4 regions of the Streptomyces sp. NPDC001536 genome follow, and region 1 is predicted to be linked to each of the others. Evidence: riboswitches for the same ligand, from Rfam matches in the RefSeq annotation. Region 1 holds a riboswitch; each other region holds the start of a gene.

Region 1 (5,162 bases):
GGCCGCGCTCGGCCTCGGCGACCAGGTCGGCCCAGTAGGCGGCGGTGAACACGTCCCGGGGGCGGGCGACCGGCTCGCGCCAGGAGGCCGGGTGCCAGCCGGTGCCGTCGAGGGCCACGGCGAGATGCAGGGAGGAAGAAGGGGACACGAGTGGGTGCCTTCCTGGAGATCCGTACGAGATCACCGGCCCGGGCATGCGGCACTCAGGGCACGGTGGCGGAGAAGGAGGTCAGGGGCGACAGAGGGCGCCGGCGACACGCTGGAGGTCGATGTACGGGCGGGAGTGCAGAAGGAGTTGGTGGGTGCTCAGCACGTCCCTGCCTCCCGCCCCGGTAGCACGCGTCTCGTCGTGACTCACAACACCCCGGCCCGCGGATCTGTTCCTGGTGTGCGCACCTGGAGGATGGTCGTACGACGGCGCAGGGTGAAGCCGATCGACTCGTACAGCCGGATCGCGGTGGCGTTGTTCGCGGCGGCGTGCAGGAACGGGGTCTCCCCGCGTTCCCTGATGCCCGCCGCGACCGCCCGCACAAGGCGGGTGCCCAGGCCCCGGCCGCGGTGGGCCGGGTCGGTGCAGACGGCGCTGATCTCGGTCCAGCCGGGCAGGTGGAGCCGTTCGCCGGCGAGGGCGACGAGCCGGCCCCGGTGCCGGATGCCGAGGTAGGTGCCGAGGTGGACGGTGCGGGCGAGGAAGGGACCGGGTCTGGTGCGGGCGACCAGGTCCAGGATGTCGGGTACGTCGTCGGGGCCGAGCCGTACGGCTTCCGGGGCGGGTTCGGCCCGCAGCCGGGTGTCGACGAGCTGGACGCCCTGGCCGCCACCGACGACGTCCCATCCGTCGGGGACGGTCTCGACTCCCTTGATCCGTGCGGTGGTTGCCGGGCCCAGCAGGGTGTGCAGGTCGGTCCAGGCGGCCGGGTCCGCCGGGTCGGCGAGCGCGGCGAACGCGTACACGTCCGCCGGATAGCGCGCCGCCCGGCCGACCCGTTCGGCGAAGGCCGCGTGCGGTCCGTCCAGGGCCGCCCAGACCGGGTTGTCCAGGAGACGGGTTCCGAGGGCGATCTGGGGGACCACGACGGCCTTTCTCACAGGGTGTTCTGACAGATGATCAGGAGTTGGTGAGCGGCAGCCCGGGCGGGTTCACCTCGGACTTGGCGACGGCGTCGCCGGAGATGTTCCAGGCCTTGAGCCACTGCGCGTACTGGCCGTTCTCGATCAGGTAGTTGATCGCGGCGGCGAGCGGCTCGGCGAGCCCGCTGCCCTTCTTGGCGGTCGCCGCGATCAGCCCCTGGAGGGACTCGCCCGCGCCGGAGAACTGGCCCGCGATCCGAGTCGCCTGGGGCGTGTTCGCGGTCTTCGTGGCGTGGTAGGAGAGGTTGGGGCTGGGACCGAAGTAGGCGTCGATCTTGCCGCTGTTCAGGGCCAGGTAGAGGCTGTTGCTCTCCTGGAAGTACTTGACGGTGAGGGGCTTCTTGCCCTCCTTGGCCAGCTTCGCCTTCCACTCCAGGAGGATCTTCTCCTGGTTGGTGCCGTTGCCGACGGAGACCGTCTTTCCGGCGAGGCTCTCGTAATTGCCGTCGAAGTTCCAGGTGTTGTCCTTCTTCACCTCCAGGGCGAGGTCGTCCTTGCGGTAGGAGGCGAACTCGTACTTCTGCTTGCGCTCCTCGGTGTCGGTGATGTTCGAGAAGCCGACGTCGACCTTTCCGCTGTCGATGCCGATGAACAGGTTCTCCCAGGTCGACTTGCGTACTTCCGGCTTGAGGCCGAGAACGGCGGCCACCAGGTTGGCGAGGTCGGGCTCGGAGCCGGTGAGCGTCTTCTGGTCGCTGCCGATGAAGCCGAGCGGCGGGCTGCCGGAGGGCAGGATGCCGGAGCCGATGACCAGCGTGCCCTTCTTCTTGATGGCGTCCGGGAGTTGGGCGCTGATGGACTTCACCTCGGCGACCTTGATGGCGGTCTCGGTGGCGGCGCCGTTGGACACCCGGCCCACGGTCACCGTGCCGGCGGTGTCGGTCGTGGTCGCGGCGTCGCTCTCGCCCCCGCAGGCGGTGAGCCCGGTGGCGAGGGTGGCGACGGCGGTGGCCGCGGTGATGCCCCGTATCAGGCTGCGTCGGGTGAACTGGGTAGGCATGACTGTCCTTTGTCACTGGGAGAGATGGTGAGGGTGCTGCCGTGGGGGGAAGTCGAGGGCGGTGTCAGAGCACCTTGCTGAGGAAGTCCCGGGTCCGCTCGTGCCGCGGCTGGTCCAGGACCTCGGCGGGCGGTCCCTGTTCGACGATCCTTCCGTCGTCCATGAAGACGACCCGGTCGGCGATCTCGCGGGCGAAGCCGATCTCGTGGGTGACGATCACCAGGGTGGTGCCGCTCTTCGCCAGGTCCTTGATGACGGCGAGGACCTCGCCGACCAGTTCGGGGTCGAGGGCGGAGGTGGGCTCGTCGAAGAGGATGACGCCGGGCCGCAGCGCGAGGGCGCGGGCGATGGCCACGCGTTGCTGCTGTCCGCCGGAGAGCTGCCGCGGGTAGGCGTCCGCCTTGTCGGCGAGTCCCACCCGGTCCAGGAGTTCGCGCGCGAGTTCCTGGGCCTGTGCCTTGTCGAGCTTGCCGGTCGCCACCGGGGCCGCCGCGACGTTCTCCAGCACGGTCAGATGCGGGAAGAGGTTGAAGTTCTGGAAGACGAACCCGATGCGGCTTCGCTGGGTGAGGATGGCACGCTCGCTCAGCTCCTTGAGACGCTCGCCCTGGCGTCGTACGCCGATCAGCTCGCCGCTGACGCTGACATAGCCGATCTCCGGCTTCTCCAGGTGATTGATGACCCGGAGCAGGGTGGACTTACCGGATCCGGACGGGCCGAGGATGACGGTGACCTCGCCGGGCCGCACGGTCAGGTCGACGCCGTCCAGGACCCGGTGGGCGCCGTACCACTTGTGCACGTCGTGCACCTCGACTGCGGCCGGCGCGGCCTTGACGGTCTCGGTGGTGGTCATACGGCGGCCTCCCTGCGGATGCGGGCCCGCAGGTCGGTGAGACCGGACCGCAGTTTCTGCAACGGCGTCGGCGGCAGGCTGCGGGTGGCGCCCCGGGCGTAGTACCGCTCGACATAGAACTGGATGACGGAGACGACGCTGGTGAGGATCAGGTACCAGACGGTGACGACCAGCAGCAGCGGCACGATGTCGCCGGGGTAGGTGGAGCCCATCGTCTGCGCGGTGCCGAACAGGTCGAGCAGGGACACGTAGAAGACCAGCGAGGTGGCCTTGATGAGGCCGATGAGCTGGTTGACGTAGTTCGGGGTGATGGAGCGCAGCGCCTGCGGGAAGACGATCCTGCGGAACTGGTAGCGCTTCGGCAGGCCGAGCGCGGCGGCCGCCTCGTGTTGGCCCTGGTCGACGGAGAGGATGCCGCCGCGCACGACCTCGGCCGCGTAGGCAGCCTCGTTGAGGCTGAGGCCGATGACGGCGACGGCCATGTCGGTGGCGAGCCGTGACTCGTCGAAGGTGAAGAACGCCGGTCCGAAGGGGACGCCCAGGCTGAGCGTCTGGTACAGGGCGCTGAAGTTGTAGAGGAACAGCAGGACCACGATCAGGGGTATGGAGCGCAGGGCCCAGATGTAGGTCCAGCTGACCGCGCGCAGGACCGGGCTCGACGACAGCCGGGCGAGGGCGAGCAGGATGCCGCCCAGAAGGCCCAGCACCGCGCTGTAGGCGGTGACTTCGAGGGTGATGAGCAGTCCGTCGAGGATCGTCGGCCGCAGGAACCAGTAGGCGAACCGGTCCCACTGGTAGAAGGGGTTGGACACCAGGCCGTGCACGAACTGGGCCGCGAGGACCAGGACGACGGCGGTGGCGATCCAGCGTCCGGGCCGCCGCAGCGGCAGAACTCGCTGTGCTGTCAGTGGCTTTGACGGGATGTCAGAAGTCTGCGGCGCCTCCGTTACGGAGACGGCGGTGCCTGGGGGTTCGCTCATGAGGGGCTCCGGCGGGATCGGATCCCCCGGACACGGGCGCACGGGACGTGGCTACGACGGCTCTGCTACGGCAGGTCGTGGCACACGGGGACGCACGGGAACCGGGGGCTGGGCGGACAACGGCACACCGCGCGGGCGGTGTTCGTCGGGAACGCTGGGGCTGCGGAGGGGGACGTCAGCCCCGACAGCGGGCTCGGCCCGGTGCGGTACACAGTGCGCTGTTCACGCGCAGGAGGTCGACGGCCCGGTCGGCGACGAGAAGGTTCGCGTACGGCCGTACGCAGCGCGAGGCGCGGCGGGTGGCCGTCCTGGCAGCTGCGTACATGTCCGTCACCGTGTCTTCCGGCCCGTGGGGCCCTCGCGCTTACCGATGTGTGTCGGTCCGGTCGTCACCTGGGGCACCCCACCGCGGAGCGAGGGTTGCCGGTCAGCTAGCCAGGGCTTGTCGCTGACGCTCATGACCGTTCTGGGGCGTAAGTTAAGACATCTGCCCGAACGGATGTCAATGCCGGTCCACCACGTGGGCAGTGTGCGCGGCCCAGTCGAGGATCTGCACGGCCGCACCGGCGGCCTCCAGGCCGCGGCAGTGGGCATGGTGGCGACGGGCGATGCCGTCGAGGTCGAGGTGCGCGCCGAAGGCGGGGTGCGCGGCCAGCCGGCGGGCGTACGCCCACAGGGCGGGGTGGGCGGCGATCCGCTGCACGGCGGAGGCGTCCAGGTGGTGGCGGTGCACGGTGTCGAGTTGGACCAGCGTGACCCACAACTCGACGTCTGCGGCGGTGATCTGATCCCGGATCAGATACTCGCGTCCGTCGAGCCAGCGCTCCAGCGAGGCCAGCGTCTCCAGCAGCTTGTCCAGCGCCGCGGCACGCGCGTCCGGGTCGGTGCCCGCCGTGCCCGCCTCCTGTGCGGCCTGCTCGATGCCCTGGGCGCACAGCCGCTCCACCGCCTCGGTCTCCGACTCCGCGCCGCACGGGTACAGCGCCGCACGGTCGCCGCCGAAGCGCCGGGCGAGGTCGCGCGTGATGTCCGGGGCATGGGTGCTGACGATGCGGCCCGACCAGTCGTCGCTGAGCACCGGCCCGACGGCGGCGCCCGTGTAGCGGTGCGCGCTGGCCTCGTAGAGCGGGCGCAGCGCGCTGTGGCCCCCGTCGGGACAGTCGGGGATCGCGTCGAGGAACGTCACGGGACAGGCGTC
Region 2 (5,162 bases), on a different contig from region 1:
CGTCGATCCCTACGGCCTTCAGCTGCTGCTGGATCAGCTCCAGCGCGGGCTGGTTGGTGGCCGCGTTGGGGAACCAGCTGATGGCCAGGCTCAGCCTCTTGCCGTCCTTGGTGCGGATGCCGTCGCCGCCTGCCTTCCAACCGGCCTCGTCCAGGAGCGACTTGGCCTTGGCCGCGTCGAAGGCGAGGTCAGCGGAGAGGTCGGTGTAGTCGGGCGTGGTGTGCGCCAGGACGCTGGTCGCCGGCTTGGTGCCGGTCGGGAACACGGTGTCGGCGATCTGCTTGCGGTCGACGGCGGTGAGGATCGCCTGACGCACCTTCACGTCCTTGAGGACGGGCCGCGAGTTGTTGACACCCAGCCCGAACACCACGCCGGGGTTGGCCCGCCGCAGCAGGGTGACCTGACCGCCCTTGAGCGCCGCCTCGTTGGCCTTGCCGACGCTGCTGATCGCGTCCACCTGCCCGGACTGGAGGCTTCCGGCGCGCACCCCCGGCTCGGGCACCACCTTGAACACCAGCTTGTCCAGGTAGGCCTCGCCCTTCTTGGACCACAGCGAGGAGCCCCAGTCGTACCCGGTGCGCCTGTCCAGGGTGATCGACTGGTTCTGCACGTACTGCTTCAGCACGAACGGCCCGGACCCGACCACACCGTCGCTGCACTTCTGCTGCGGGGTCTTCTTCACGCTCGCCGACGACTCGATGCCCAGCGTGTGGGTCGAAGTCGCCTGGAGGAACTGCGCGTTGGGCTCCTTGAAGGTCACCTTGACGGTGAGCGGGTCCACCGCGGTGGTGCTCTTGACGCTGCTCAGATAGCCCTGGGCGAGGGTGCCCAACGCGCCGAGCTTGGGCACCGCGTCGAAGTTGTCCTTGACCACCTGAGCGGTCAGCTCGGAGCCGTCGCTGAAGGTGACACCCGAGCGCAGATGGAACGTGAACTCCGTCGCGTCGGCGTTGATGTCCCAGCTCTTGGCCAGCCACGGCACGATCTTGCCGGTCTCGGGATCCTGGTCGGTCAGGGAGTCCACGGTCTGGCGCACCGAGTAGATGCTCTCGTTGCTGCCGACCTGCTGCGGGTCCACGCAGCCGGCGTCGGAACCCACCGCGAAGGTCAGAGTGCCGCCGGACCGGGGCTCGCCGCTTCCGCCGCCGGAGCCGTCGGTGCCGGAGCCGCAGGCGGCCAGCAGAACACTGGTGGTAAGGAGGGCGGTCAGCGGCGCCCATCGGGAGGTTCTGACATCCGGAAGTGCTGTCACGGCGGGGTTTCTCCTACTCGTGTCACCAGGCAAGGGGGTGCCGTACCGGGCACGGCCGTGCATGGGTGTGCGGCCCCGGCCGGCGTGACGCCGGTGGCGGGGGAGCGCTGTGCAGACGGGGACAGGCGGGCGACACCGAGCGAGCCGGTGGCCAGGGAACGTCACGGGGAAGGCGGGCCGGCGACGGAGGTCAGCCGGCCGCGGTCGGGCTCGTCAGGCCTGACAGAGGCAGCTGGTCGAGCGCTTCAGATCGATGTGGCGTCGACGCGCGAGGCGGGAGAACACCGTGGCGACGGCGAAGGAGGCGCTGAGTTCACCACCGTGCCGCATACCGGTCCTCCCCGTCTCCGGCCCCGGTCACGGGGCCACGCGCTTGCGGGAATCCTCGGTGATCCCGCCGGGCTTTCACCTGGAGCACCCCACCGCGCGGGAGGGTTGCCGGTCAGCGAGCCAGGGCTTGACGCTGACACTCAATGCCGATCGTGATCGTACGGAGCGGTCTTGTCGTACGTCAATGCCGCAATCAGCTCAGCGGTGCGAGCGTGAAGTGCCGTACCTGAAGCGGTGCGACGAGGTACTCGTCCTCCCCCGGCAGCACCACGGGCTGGTCACGCCAGTGCTCGCCGGCGTACTCGACCAGGTCCTGCTCGCCGCGCCAGCGACTGACGTACAGCAGCGAATGGGGTGGCGCGACGAGGACTTCGTGGTCCACCAGCCCGGGGTAGCGGCCGGGAAACTCGCGTACCGCGGAGACGATCATGTCGTGGAACGCGTCGAAACGTTCAGGACGGACGCGCGCCTCACTCACCCTGATAATCACGGTCGCCAGGGTGTCACAGAAGCGCCCGCACCTGACGGTGTCCGGCTTCTCCACGAGTCCAGACGTGCGTCAGACGGCGCGGGTTCTCGCGGTTCCAGGTGTCGTGGTCCAGAACGGCGACGGTGTCCGACAGCCGCCACCGCGAGGAACCCCAAGAGGCTTCGGGCACGTTCACCAGGCCGTCGAGAAGCGCGACGGCCGGGGCCGTGAGCGCGCCTATGGGCCATGGCTGCCATGTCGCGACGGTGTCGGTGAGGGCGTGCGACTCGATCAGATGCAGGAGGGACGGTGCGATGGCGAGGTAGGGGCTGGAGCCGTCGACGTCGGTGCCCACACTGCCGTCGGTGTGGATCAGGTCCCGGCACGGCTTCGACACCCGCTCGCCGGTCCATTCGAAGTACCAGCCGCCCTGTCCGGGGTCCTGCCACGCGCGCGTCGTCATGCCGCGGTGGTCGTACACCCACTCCCGGACGGACTCGTACCGCTCCCCGTCCACGACCCGGCTACGGCGTACCTCGTACCGCAGGCCCGCGAACTTCTGCTCGAATCCCTCGCATCGGATGAGGAGATCCATCGGGGCGGGTACGAGTCGCCCCGCGTGATCGTGCACTTGCCAGAACTCCATCGGCGACCCGAACCGGACGGGGTCCTCACGTCGGCCTGCCCGACGCAGGAATCCCTGTGCGCGGGGCGAGAGTTCGGACGGGTCTTCCAGGATGTGCATCCTCGACTTCATCTCCGAAGCTTCATTTCCGAAACCTCATTTCCGAGGAAGGGACGGCTGTCGGGTGAGGAGGAGGTCAGTTGAAGGCATCGGTCATGCAGTCCCTGTGGCAGTCCGCGGCCTCGAAGCGCCGGCGTAGGGCCGCAGCCGCCTCTTCGTGGTCCACCGAGACGTATCCGTAGTGCAGAGACGCCACCCGGTGCACGTCCCCGACGGTGACGATGGCCGGTTCGCCCGGGGTGGCCCGGCGGCGGGCTTCGGCGATCGCCATGTCCGCGGAGCGCAGCAGGTTCCTGGAGCGGTCCCGGGTCGCCGCCGAGTGGGCCCGCTTCGCCGAGAGAGGGCGCAGCACCCGGCCCCGCCAGAGGGAGCCGGCGGCGACGAGAACGAGACCGAGTGCTACGAAGAGGACTCCGCCGGGGTGGTAAGGCATGTGGTCAGTCTTCCCCACATCACGCGCGGTCGGTCGGGCGCCGGGTCTTTCGGACGCGTCAGGAGATGGCCCGGAGCGCGCTGTGGTGTCCGCGTCGGTGGCGGAGTCGCTCGACGGCCGCGGCTGTCTCGTCGTCCGCGGGGAGAAGCACGGTCAACTGCTGGTCGTCCGCGGGGAGTTCGAGTGTCTCCCGAAGCAGTCGAAGCTCGCGTCCGACCGGGTGGTTGAGCCGCAGGACTCCGCGTGGCGGGACGACGTGCCGGTTCAGGCGGCGGGTCAGGTCGGGGCCGGCCAGCGGCGCGAGGTGCGCGGTGAACCACTCGGAGCTCTCCATGGTGGGGGCGAGCCACAGGTCGAAGGCCTGCTCGTCGGCGATGGCGTCCCAGTCGGCGAAGAACGTGCGGGCGCGGGGATCGGTGAAGACATAGCGGGTGAGGTTCGGGGCTTCGGTGTCGAGCAGTCCGCTGCCGTCCGTCACCGACGCGTACGCGGCGGTGTGGGCGAGGAGGTCGCCGAGCCGGTTGGTCACCACGGCGATGCCCGGTTCGAGGAGGCCGAGCGTCTGCCGGACGGCGTCGCGCACCTGCCGGGGCGGGGGTGCCGGCCGGGTGTGAGCGGTGCACTCCCCGCCGGTGATCTTCGTGAGATAGCGCAGGTGGGAGCGCTCGGAAGGGGAGAGGCTGAGGGCGTCGGCGAGCGCGTTCACCACCGCCACCGAGGGATTGCGGTCACGGCCCTGCTCGATGCGGGTCAGGTATTCGACGCTGATGCCGGCCCGCGCCGCGAGATCCGTGCGGCGCAGCCCCGGTGAGCGGCGCCGGCCCCGATCCGGCAGCCCGAGCGTCTCCGGCTGGATGCTGTCCCGCTTGCTCCGGATGAAGTCCCCCAACGGCGTACCCATGCCTTGAGGATAGGGCGATCCGGACGGGGCGCGGCCGGCGGAGGGTGGCCCTGTGGGGGCCAGCCTGGGCTCGGTCTGGCTGTACCTGAGGGGCGCCCCGATGGTGGTGGGCATGGACAACAACACGCACAAGCTGGTGGTCGTCGTCGCGAGCGTCCGGGAGGGGCGTTTCGGCCCGGTGGTGGCCTCCTGGTTCGCCGAACAGGCCGACCTGCACGGCGGTTTCGACGTCGATGTCGTCGACCTGGCCGATGTCGAGATCCCGCTGTCCCTGCCCGCGGCGTCACCGAAGTACGCCGGCGACGACTACCCTCGCCCGGCCGGGATGCGGCCGCTGACCACCGCGCTGGAGAGCGCGGACGCGTTCGTCGTCGTCACCCCCGAGTACAACCACAGCTACCCCGCCTCCCTGAAAGCGGCCATCGACTGGCACTTCACCCAGTGGACGGCCAAGCCCGTCGGCTTCGTCAGCTACGGAGGTGCGGCGGGCGGCCGTCACGCGATCCTCCACCTGGAGAACGTGCTGACCGAACTGCACGCGGTGACGATCCGCGACGGGCTCGCCTTCCCCAACTACTTCACGGCATGGCAGGACGGCCGCCCGCTGGACCCCGAGACCCCCGGGTACGCCAAGACACTGCTCGACCAACTGGCCTGGTGGGCGGGCGCGCTCAAGTCGGCACGCGAGACGACCCCCTACCCGGCCTGAACCGGGCAGCGCCCGCCGCCCGGAACACCTCGCCCGGACCCCTGCTATGGTGCGCCGATGTCAGCGATCAAGAAGATCCAAGTCACCTTCGACTGCGCGGAACCCGAGCGTGTCGCTCGCTTCTGGTGCGAGGTGTTGGGGTACGTCGTACCGACGCCGCCGGAGGGATTTGCCACGTGGGACGAGTTCGATCGCTCGCTGCCGCCTGAGCGGCAGGGCGCGTCGTTCGCCTGCGGTGATCCCTCGGGTGTGGGCCCGCGGCTGTACTTCCAGCGTGTGCCCGAAGGCAAGGTCGTCAAGAACCGGGTGCATCTCGACGTGCG
Region 3 (5,162 bases), on a different contig from region 1:
CGTCCCCGCGCCGAAGCTCACCCGGATCGCGTTGAGGGACTTCTCGCCGGGCGCCGCCTCCGGGGCCCCGCACTCGCCCTGGGTCTGGGGGTCGCTGCCGAGGAGGGTACGCACGAGGGGGTGGGCGCAGAAGAGGCCGTCGCGCACCCCGATGCCGTACTCGGCGGAGAGGGCGGCGGCGAAGTGGGAGCTGTTCCAGCCCTGGACGACGAAGGAGATCACGCCGACGCGCGGGGCGTCGTCGCCGAAGAGGGAGAGGATCCGGACCTCCGGGACCTCGGCGAGGCCCGCCTTCACCTTCTCGATCAGGTGCTGCTCACGGGCGACCAGGGTGTCGAAGCCGGCCTCGGTGAGCGCCTTGCAGGCCGAGGCGATGGAGTAGGCGCCGATCACGTTCGGGGACCCTGCCTCGTGGCGGGCCGCGGTCTCGTGCCACTCGACGTCCACGCCGCCGTCCTCACGACGGGTGACCTTGCGGCTGGCGCCGCCGCCCGCGAGGTAGGGGTCGGCGGCCCGGAGCCAGTCGGCGCGGCCCGCGAGGACACCGGAGCCGAAGGGGGCGTAGAGCTTGTGGCCGGAGAAGGCGATCCAGTCGACGTCCAGGTCCCGCACGGAGACCGGGTGGTGGGGGGCCAGCTGGGCGGCGTCCAGGACGATCCGGGCGCCGTGCGCGTGGGCGGCGGCGGCCAGCTCACGCACCGGCCACAGCTCGCCGGTGACGTTGGAGGCACCGGTCACGCAGACCAGGGCCGGGCCGTGGGGGTCGCGCTGGGCGAGGGCCCGCTCCAGGGTCTCGACGGCCTGGGCCGGGGTGCGCGGGGCGTTGAGGTAGGTGACCCGGGCGTCCTGCCAGGGCAGCAGGCTCGCGTGGTGCTCGGTCTCGAAGACGAAGACCTGGCAGTCGGCGGGGAGGGCGGCGGCGAGGAGGTTCAGGGAGTCCGTGGTCGAGCGGGTGAAGATCAGCTGGTCGTCGGCGCGGCAGTCCAGGAACTCGCGGACGGTCTTCCGGGCGTTCTCGAACAGGTCCGTCGACAGCTGGGAGAGGTAGCCGGCGCCGCGGTGGACACTGCCGTAGTACGGGGCGTAGGCCGCCACGTCGTCCCACACGCGCTGGAGGGCGGGGGCGCTGGCCGCGTAGTCGAGGGCCGCGTAGGTGACTTCGCCGCCCGTGACGAGCGGGACGGTGACATCCCGACCCAGAACGGGCAGCGGGGCACAAATGGTCTGGACGGCGGCAGCGGTGGAGACAGACATGGGGAACTCCCGTGAGAGAGCATGCCGAAGACGGCCATGCGGAGATGAGAAGAAGGGTGCGCGGAGGCGGGGCTCGGCGGCCCTATCGCATTCGCTTGCTCACGGAAGACTCCCTCGAACGACCAGGACCCCTGGATTCGAGAGGGGCCCGCGCTTGCCGTAGACCTCGCTGCCTACGGCCTGGTCTTCACCCGGGGCACCCCGCCACGGACGGAGGGTTGCCGGACAGTCGGCCGGGGCCTCATGACTGTCACTCATGACCTGGTCAAAGAACGTACGCGATGTGATCGTCGTCCCGCAACCCGTGTCCGGATCGCGGGACGACAGCCGGTGGATCTCAGGCGTTGCTGGCCGCCACCCAGCGCTCCAGCGTCCGCTTGGCCGCGGCGGAGTCGATCGACTCGGCCGCCTTCGCCATACCGGCCCGGATCTGGTCCACGAGCGGTGCCTCCGTCGGCGTCAACGCCACCAGCGCGGCAGCCGAGTTGAGCAGTACGGCGTCCCGTACCGCTCCTCGCTCGCCGTCCAGCAGACGCCGCGCGACCTCGGCGTTGAACGAGGCGTCCGCGCCCCGCAGCGCCTCCACCGGAACCAGTTCGATACCGACGTCCCGCGGGTCGAAGGTCTCCTCGCGCACCTTGCCGTCGCGGACGATCCACACCCGTGAGGTGGCCGTGGTCGTCAGCTCGTCGAGACCGTCGTCACCGCGGAAGACCAGCGCGGAGGAGCCGCGTTCGGCCAGCACTCCGGCGATGAGCCCCGCCATCCGGGTGTCGAAGCAGCCGACCGCCGAGGCGGTGACCCGGGCGGGGTTGGTCAGCGGGCCGAGCAGATTGAACGAGGTCGGGATCCCGAGGTCCCGGCGGACCCCGCCGACGAACCGCATCGACGGGTGGAACTTGGCCGCGAAACAGAAGGTGATGCCGGCCTCGTCCACCACCTGGGCCACCCGTGCGGGCGACAGGTCCAGGTTGATCCCGAGCTTCTCCAGTACGTCGGAGGAGCCGCTCGCCGAGGACGAGGCCCGGTTGCCGTGCTTGACGACCTTCGCCCCGGTGCCCGCGATCACGATGGCGGACATCGTCGAGATGTTGACCGTCTTCGCCCGGTCGCCGCCGGTGCCGACGATGTCGACGGCCGGTCCGGGGATGTCCAGCGGCTGCGCGTGCGCGTACATCGCCTCGACGAGACCGGTGATCTCCTCGACCGTCTCCCCCTTGGCCCGCAGCGCCACCATGAACCCCGCGATCTGGGCGTCCGTGGCCTCGCCGCTCATGAAGCGGTCCATGGCCCACGCCGTGTCGCCGGAGCTCAGGTCCTGCCCGCCGAGCAGGGCGCTCAGTACCTCGGGCCAGGAACGGCCCGCCGCGATGTCGCCTCCAGCGGGGGTCACAGCGCTCATAAGGCCGCTCCAGGATGTCGTAGAAGAGTGTGCCCCCACCCTATCCAGCCGCAGGGCACGGCAAAGGGCCCCGTCCGGTGTTCGGACGGGGCCCTTCGGTGCGCGTGGCGAGCGCAGCGATCAGTGGTGGCCGTGGCCGCTCGTGATCTCCTTGTACTCCTCAGCGGTCGGCTTGGGGATCTGGGACTCCTCGCCGAAGTAGGCCTTGCTCAGCTTGACCCGGAGCTTCTCGGAGCCCTTCACCTTGCGCTCGACGCCGTTCTCGTCGACCGTCGGGCCGATCTCGGCCGGCACGTACTGCTCGTGCGCGGTGAGCGTGTGCAGCGCGTCCTGGCTGAGCGGCTCGTGCACCTCGATGAACTCACCGTGCGGCAGGCGCTTGATGATGCCGGACTCGCGGCCGTGCAGCACCTTGTCCTTGTCGCGGCGCTGAAGGCCGAGGCAGATCCGCTTGGTGACGATGAACGCGAGCACCGGCGCGACGAAGAACGCGATCCGGACGAACCAGGTGATCGAGTTGATCGACAGGTGGAAGTGCGTGGCCCAGAGGTCGTTTCCACCACCGATGAGCAGCACCATGTACCAGGTGATCCACGCGACACCGAAGGCCGTACGCGTCGGGGCGTTGCGCGGGCGGTCCAGGATGTGGTGCTCGCGCTTGTCGCCGGTGACCCAGGCCTCGATGAACGGGTAGACCGCGATCGCGACCAGGACCAGCGGGAAGATCATCAGCGGGACGAACACACCCAGGACGAGCGTGTGACCCCAGAAGTCGATCTCCCAGCCCGGCATGACACGGATCAGGCCCTCGGAGAAGCCCATGTACCAGTCGGGCTGGGCGCCGGTCGACACCTGGTCCGGGCGGTAGGGGCCCATGGTCCAGATCGGGTTGATCGTGGCGATCGCCGAGATGACCGCGATGACGCCGAAGACCAGGAAGAAGAAGCCTCCGGCCTTGGCCGTGTAGACCGGGAACAGCGGCATGCCGACCACGTTCTTGTTGGTCTTGCCCGGGCCCGCGTACTGCGTGTGCTTGTGGACGAACACCAGGATCAGGTGCGCCACCAGCAGGCCGAGCATGATGCCCGGCAGCAGCAGGATGTGGACCGAGTAGAAGCGGGCCACGAAGTCGCCGCCCGGGAACTCGCCGCCGAAGAGGAAGAACGACAGGTACGTGCCGACGATCGGCACGGACAGGACCGCGCCCTCCATGAAGCGGACACCGGTGCCGGAGAGCAGGTCGTCCGGGAGCGAGTAACCGGTGAAGCCGGTGAACATGCCCAGGACGAACAGCAGGAAGCCGAACAGCCAGTTGACCTCACGCGGCTTGCGGAACGCGCCCGTGAAGAACACGCGCATCATGTGCACGAACATGCCGGCGAGGAAGATCAGCGCCGCCCAGTGGTGGATCTGCCGGATCAGCAGACCACCGCGCACATCGAAGGAGATGTGCATGGTCGAGTTGAACGCCTCGGACATCAGCTGTCCCTGCAGCGGGACGTAGCTGCCGTGGTACTCCACCTCGTTCATCGACGGGTGGAAGAACAGCGTCAGATACACACCCGTGAGGATGATGATGATGAAGCTGTACAGGCAGATCTCACCCAGCATGAACGACCAGTGGTCGGGGAAGATCTTGCGCATGTTGGACTTGGCCAGGGAGTAGATCCCCAGCCGCCCGTCGGCCCAGTCGGCGAGCTTCTCGCCGGCCGGTGCCTTCCCGCGGTCGCGGGCGGGCTCGTTGTTCTCGTTGGTGCTCATCCGCGCTCCCAGAAGGCAGGACCGACAGGCTCTTCGAAGTCGCCCTGCGCTTCGAGGTAGCCCTCGTCGTTCACGGCGATGCGCAGCTGCGGCAGGGCGTGACCGGCGGGGCCGAAGATCACTCGGGCACCGTCGGAGAGGTCGAAGGTGGACTGGTGGCAGGGGCAGAGCACGTGGTGCGTCTGCTGCTCGTACAGGGAGATCGGGCAACCGACGTGGGTGCAGATCTTCGAGTACGCGACGATGCCTTCGTGCGACCACTCGAGCTCGCGCTTGTCCTTGATGTCGTCGGGCTGGAGCCGGACGATCATCAGGGCCGCCTTGGCGATCTCCGTCTGGAACTCGTGGTCGTGCTCCTCCAGGCCCTCGGGCTTGGCGAAGGTGAGCGAACCGACGGCGACGTCCGAGGGACGCAGCGGCTCGTTCGTGTTCATGTTGACGAGCAGCAGCCCCTTGCGCCACATGGTGTGGCGGAGCTTGGTCCCGGGCAGCGGGCCGAGGTCACGCAGCAGCACGACTCCGGACAGCGGCACCAGGGTGAGCGCGCCGATCATCGTGTTGCGGATCAGCTTGCGACGGCCGATCGCGGACTCCTTGGTGCCCGCCTTCCAGTCCTCGAAGACCTTCTCGCGCACCTCGGCGGGGGCCGAGATCTCGTGCCGCTCGTCGACCATCTCCTCGTCGGACATCAGCGTGCGGGCCCAGTGGACCGCGCCCGCGCCGATCGCGAAGAGCGCCACACCGA
Region 4 (5,162 bases), on a different contig from region 1:
CGATACCGGTGTGGTTCTTCTCCAGGTCGGCGATGACCTCGGAGAGGGTCGCGCCCTCGGCGGCGACCTCGGCCTGCCCGCCCGTGTAGGTGCGCAGGATGGTGGGGATGCGGACGTTGACGCTCACGGTTGAACCTCCGGTCGGGGTTGCGGGGGCCTAGACGAGGCCGGCCTCGCGGAACGAGTCAAGGGTGGGGCGGATGGTCGCGGTGAGTCCCGTACCCGCCACCGCGTCCAGGGTCTTCAGTCCGTCGCCGGTGTTCAGCACAACGGTCGTCAGCGTCGGGTCCAGCAGGCCCTTCTCGATCAGCTTCCTGGTGACACCGACCGTCACACCGCCCGCGGTCTCCGCGAAGATGCCCTCGGTCCGCGCGAGCAGCTTGATCGCGTCGACGACCTGCTCGTCGTTGACGTCCTCCACCGCACCGCCGGTACGGCGCGCGATGTCCAGGACGTACGGCCCGTCCGCCGGGTTGCCGATGGCGAGGGACTTGGCGATGGTGTTCGGCTTCTGCGGCCGCACCACGTCGTGGCCCGCCTTGTAGGCGACGGACACCGGCGAGCAGCCCTCGGCCTGGGCACCGAAGATCTTGTACGGCTTGTCCTCGACGAGCCCGAGCCTGATCAGCTCCTGGAGCCCCTTGTCGATCTTGGTGAGCTGCGAACCGGAGGCAATGGGCACGACCAGCTGGTCGGGAAGCTGCCAGCCGAGCTGCTCGCAGATCTCGTACGCCAGGGTCTTGGAGCCCTCGGCGTAGTAGGGCCGCAGGTTGACGTTGACGAAGCCCCAGCCCTCGCCGGCCGGGTCGCCGATCAGCTCGGAGCAGAAGCGGTTCACGTCGTCGTAGTTGCCCTCGATGCCGACGAGCTCGCCGCCGTAGATCGCGGCCATGACGACCTTGCCCTGCTCCAGGTCGTGCGGGATGAACACGCAGGACCGGAAGCCGGCGCGGGCGGCGGCGGCGCCGACGGCACCGGCCAGGTTGCCCGTGGAGGAGCAGGACAGCGTGGTGAAGCCGAAGGCGCGCGCGGCCTCCAGGGCCTGGGCGACGACACGGTCCTTGAAGGAGTGCGTCGGGTTACCGGAGTCGTCCTTCACATACAAACCGCCGGTGACACCGAGCTCGCGGGCCAGGTTGTCGGCCTTCACGAGCTGGGTCCAGCCCGGGTTGATGTTGGGCTTGTCGGCCACGTCCGCGGGGACGGGCAGCAGCGGCGCGTAGCGCCAGATGTTCGCGGGTCCCGCCTCGATCTGCTTGCGGAGCTCCTCGGTGTCGTAGGCCGAGAAGTCATAGGCGATCTCGAGCGGGCCGAAACACTCCTCGCACGCGAAGACCGGGCCGAGGGGTACGCGGTGACCGCACTCGCGGCAGCTGAGCGCCGCGGCCGGGCCGAGGTCTACGGTGGTTTCGGTGGTGCTTGCAACTGTCTGCGCAGCCATGAGAGGCGAGGCCCTTTCTCCTCATCTTCCTCACGACGCATCTCGCCGTGAGACGGATTTGGCACCTTCCCGAGTCGGGAGCCTCGCGTGAACGAGAAACCGACTGGAGGGTTGCCGGGGCTTCATCGGGCCGTATCCCTCTGCCCCTCTGGATGAGCGGTATGAAGTTGTGTGAACGGCGGGCCACCCTGGACATGCGATGGTCATCCGCGTTGTTCAAGACTGTAACCGACGACCAGGACAGTTGAGATAGTCGTCCGAACCGCGAGATGGATCACATTGCGTGATCGCATACTCGCCGAGAGAACGCAGAGGAGCCGCGCACTGTGCTGAACGAAGTCGAGCGCTGGCTGACCACCCGCTCCTGGTCGCTGACCGATCGCCCGCTCCACCAGCTCCTGGCCGCCAAGCAGCGCACAAAACAGTCGGTCAGTGTCGTGCTGCCCGCGCTCAACGAGGAGGAGACGGTCGGTGACATCGTCTCCGTGATCCGTCACGACCTCATGCAACAGGTCCCCCTCGTCGACGAGATAGTCGTCGTCGACTCGGGCTCGACCGACCGTACGTCGGAGGTGGCCGCCGCGGCCGGGGCCACGGTCGTCCACCGGGACGACATCCTCCCCCGTCTGCCTGCCGTGCCCGGCAAGGGCGAGGTGCTGTGGCGCTCGCTGCTGGTGACCAGCGGCGACATCGTCTGCTTCATCGACGCCGACCTGAAGGAGTTCTCCTCGGACTTCGTCTCCGGGATCGTGGGCCCTCTGCTCACCGACCCCGGCGTCGACCTCGTCAAGGGCATGTACGACCGCCCCCTGGGCGGTGCGGCAGGTCAGGGCGGCCGGGTGACCGAGCTGATGGCCCGCCCGCTGCTGAACATGCACTGGCCCCAGCTGGCCGGCTTCGTCCAGCCGCTGGGCGGCGAGTACGCGGCCCGCCGCTCCCTGCTGGAACAGCTGCCGTTCCCGGTCGGCTACGGCGTGGAGCTCGGCATGCTGATCGACGCGCTGCACCTGGTGGGCCTGGACGCGCTGGCCCAGGTGGACGTGGGTGTCCGCAAACACCGCCACCAGGACGGACAGGCCCTGGGCCGGATGTCCGCCGCGATCTACCGCACGGCCCAGCTGCGGCTGGCCCGCGGCCATCTCATCCGCCCCTCCCTCACCCAGTTCGAGCGGGGCGCGGACGGCTTCGAGCCGCGGACGTACTCCGTGGACACCGAGGAACGGCCGCCGATGGTGGAGATCGTGGAGTACGCGTCCCGGAAGGTCGCCTGAGGAAGGCCGTATTACGGCGTCCACAAGCCCGTATACGGCGAACCGTACGTTTGAGCGTTTACGGGTCGGGCTAGGTTGAGGGCTATGGCTTCCACGCAGGCTGCCCAGGGTGCCCGGGTACTCGTCGCGTCCAACCGCGGCCCGATCTCGTACGAGGTCCAGGAGGACGGCTCGCTGTCCGCGAAACGCGGGGGCGGCGGGCTGGTCTCCGGCCTCTCCGCGATCGGGTCGGACGCGGACGCGCTGTGGGTGTGCTCGGCACTGTCCGACGGCGACCGCGAGGCGGTGCGGCGCGGGGAGGGAGAGTCCGGGGTACGGATGCTCGACATCCCCTCCGACGTGCACGCGGACGCGTACAACGGCATCGCGAACTCGGTCCTGTGGTTCGTCCACCACATGCTCTACCAGACCCCGCTGGAGCCGGTCTTCGACGCGGAGTTCCGGCGCCAGTGGGCGTCGTACGAGACATACAACCGCGCCTTCGCCGAGGCGCTCGCGCAGGAGGCGGGGCAGGGCGCGGCCGTGGTGGTGCAGGACTACCACCTGACGCTGGTGCCGGGGATGCTGCGCGAGCTGCGCCCGGACCTGCGGATCGGCCACTTCTCTCATACGCCGTGGGCGCCGCCGGAGTACTTCCGGATGCTGCCGGACGACGTGGCCGAGCAGGTGCTGCGGGGCATGCTGGGCGCGGACCGGCTGGGGTTCCTGACGCGGCGGTGGGCGTCGGCGTTCGAGGCGTGCGCGGCGGAGATCGTCGGTGGCCTCGGGGACACCCGGGTCGGTGTGCACGGGCTCGGGGCCGACGCGGACTTCCTGCGGAAGCGGTCGCACGAGGCGGACGTGGACGAGCGGATGGCCGCGCTGAAGGCGGAGATCGGCGAGGGCCGCAAGACCGTCGTCCGGGTCGACCGGACCGAGCTGTCGAAGAACATCGTGCGCGGGCTGCTGGCCTACCGGCAGCTGCTCGACGACCACCCCGAGTGGCGGGAGCGGGTCGTGCATGTGGCGTTCGCCTACCCGTCGCGGCAGGACCTCGCGGTGTACCGGGAGTACACGGCGGAGGTGCAGCGGCTGGCGGAGGAGATCAACGAGCAGTACGGGACGCCGGGTTGGAAGCCGGTGGTCCTGCATGTGAAGGACGACTTCGCCCGCTCGCTGGCCGCGTACCGGCTGGCCGACGTGGCGCTGGTGAACCCGATCCGGGACGGCATGAACCTGGTCGCCAAGGAGGTGCCGGTCGTGTCGGACGAAGGATGCGTGTTGGTGCTGTCGCGGGAGGCGGGGGCGTACGAGGAGCTGGGCGAGGACGCGATCGTGGTGAACCCGTACGACGTGGTCGGCACGGCGGAAGCCCTGCACGAGGCGCTGACCCTGCCGGTGGGGGAACGGGCCGAACGGACGAAACGCCTGGCCGCCGCGGCGACCGCGTTGCCGCCGGCCCAGTGGTTCCTGGACCAGCTGCACGCGCTGGACGACGCTCAGCCCAGCTGAGCGGCCAGCGCCCGCAGCAGCCGTACGACCCCCTCGGGACCGTCGACGACGAGATCCGCGCGTTCCGCCAGCTCGGGAACCTCCTCGCTGCCGGCGCTGCACACCAGCAGGCCGGGGACGCCGTCGGAGCGGAGCTTGTCGACGGCGGAGTAGGCGGGGAGGTCGCCCAGGTCGTCACCGGCGTACAGGACGGCCTCGGCGCCCAGCTCACGGACGTGGTCCGTCAGAGCCACGCCCTTGTCCATGCCGGGCGGCCGCAGTTCCAGCACCAGACGGCCGGGTTCGACGATGAGGCCGTGGCGGGTGGCGAGGTCGGTGAGGGGTTCGCGCAGGGCCTCGAAGGCGGCCTGGGGGTCTACGGCGCGACGGGTGTGGACGGCGACGGCGCGGCCCTTCTCCTCGACCCACGTGCCCTGCCAGGCGCCGATCCGGTCGAGGAATCCGGGCAGTTCGGCGCGGGCGTGGGCGACGCCGGGGTGGGGCGGCGGAGCCGTGATGTCCCCGGTGGCGGCGTCCCAGCGTTCGGCGCCGTAGTGGCCGAGGACGACGAGGTGGTCGAGACCGGGGGTTTCGTCGAACCCGCCGAGCCGTACGGCCAGTCCGGGCGGGCGGCCGGTGATCACCGCGACGGAGGCGACCTTCGGGGCGAGCGCGGCGAGCGCGGGCGCCGCGTCCGGGTGCGCCCGGGCCCGCTCGGGGTCCGCCACGATCGGTGCGAGCGTCCCGTCGAAGTCGAACGCGACGACCGCTTTCCCGGGCCGGGCGAGAATGGCGTCCAGTCCGTCCCGGCCGGCCTGGGTGCCGGGCGTCGGCAGTGACTCGTCCGTGACGTGCGTATGGCTGCCCATACGCCGACCCTAGTGTCTCCGCCCCCGGGAAATCGACGGTTACCTCTCCGACCTGCGTGCGTCCCGGACCCGGCGCAGGCGGTTCACCGTGACCGGGTCGAAGGCCAGGGC

The links. Region 1 has a riboswitch for S-adenosylmethionine ahead of ACFY0U_RS18090 (amino acid ABC transporter permease). Riboswitches for the same ligand answer to the same signal wherever they lie in the genome.
Region 2: linked by a shared signal. The riboswitch ahead of ACFY0U_RS27205 (ABC transporter substrate-binding protein) and the one ahead of ACFY0U_RS18090 (amino acid ABC transporter permease) in region 1 are both predicted to bind S-adenosylmethionine.
Region 3: linked by a shared signal. The riboswitch ahead of ACFY0U_RS17810 (aminotransferase class V-fold PLP-dependent enzyme) and the one ahead of ACFY0U_RS18090 (amino acid ABC transporter permease) in region 1 are both predicted to bind S-adenosylmethionine.
Region 4: linked by a shared signal. The riboswitch ahead of thrC (threonine synthase) and the one ahead of ACFY0U_RS18090 (amino acid ABC transporter permease) in region 1 are both predicted to bind S-adenosylmethionine.

What each region holds. Positions count from the first base shown of each region.
Region 1 is NZ_JBIAVQ010000006.1:52,755-57,916, forward strand. It holds gene ACFY0U_RS18065 (LLM class flavin-dependent oxidoreductase) at 1-196, opposite strand, end outside; gene ACFY0U_RS18070 (putative leader peptide) at 230-358, opposite strand; gene ACFY0U_RS18075 (GNAT family N-acetyltransferase) at 355-1,089, opposite strand; gene ACFY0U_RS18080 (ABC transporter substrate-binding protein) at 1,109-2,131, opposite strand; gene ACFY0U_RS18085 (amino acid ABC transporter ATP-binding protein) at 2,196-2,984, opposite strand; gene ACFY0U_RS18090 (amino acid ABC transporter permease) at 2,981-3,964, opposite strand; SAM riboswitch class IV at 4,320-4,427, opposite strand; gene ACFY0U_RS18095 (glutathione S-transferase C-terminal domain-containing protein) at 4,467-5,162, opposite strand, start outside.
Region 2 is NZ_JBIAVQ010000010.1:240,759-245,920, reverse strand. It holds gene ACFY0U_RS27205 (ABC transporter substrate-binding protein) at 1-1,252, opposite strand, end outside; SAM riboswitch class IV at 1,617-1,730, opposite strand; gene ACFY0U_RS27200 (antibiotic biosynthesis monooxygenase) at 1,776-2,072, opposite strand; gene ACFY0U_RS27195 (hypothetical protein) at 2,086-2,682, opposite strand; gene ACFY0U_RS27190 (hypothetical protein) at 2,873-3,229, opposite strand; gene ACFY0U_RS27185 (helix-turn-helix domain-containing protein) at 3,288-4,130, opposite strand; gene ACFY0U_RS27180 (NADPH-dependent FMN reductase) at 4,243-4,839, shown strand; gene ACFY0U_RS27175 (VOC family protein) at 4,897-5,162, shown strand, end outside.
Region 3 is NZ_JBIAVQ010000005.1:505,793-510,954, forward strand. It holds gene ACFY0U_RS17810 (aminotransferase class V-fold PLP-dependent enzyme) at 1-1,254, opposite strand, end outside; SAM riboswitch class IV at 1,400-1,516, opposite strand; gene trpD (anthranilate phosphoribosyltransferase) at 1,592-2,656, opposite strand; gene ACFY0U_RS17820 (cytochrome bc complex cytochrome b subunit) at 2,777-4,417, opposite strand; gene ACFY0U_RS17825 (Rieske 2Fe-2S domain-containing protein) at 4,414-5,162, opposite strand, start outside.
Region 4 is NZ_JBIAVQ010000004.1:396,735-401,896, forward strand. It holds gene ACFY0U_RS14685 (MoaD/ThiS family protein) at 1-127, opposite strand, end outside; gene thrC (threonine synthase) at 158-1,441, opposite strand; SAM riboswitch class I at 1,460-1,600, opposite strand; gene ACFY0U_RS14695 (glucosyl-3-phosphoglycerate synthase) at 1,768-2,712, shown strand; gene ACFY0U_RS14700 (trehalose-6-phosphate synthase) at 2,797-4,203, shown strand; gene otsB (trehalose-phosphatase) at 4,191-5,051, opposite strand; gene ACFY0U_RS14710 (DUF3263 domain-containing protein) at 5,091-5,162, opposite strand, start outside.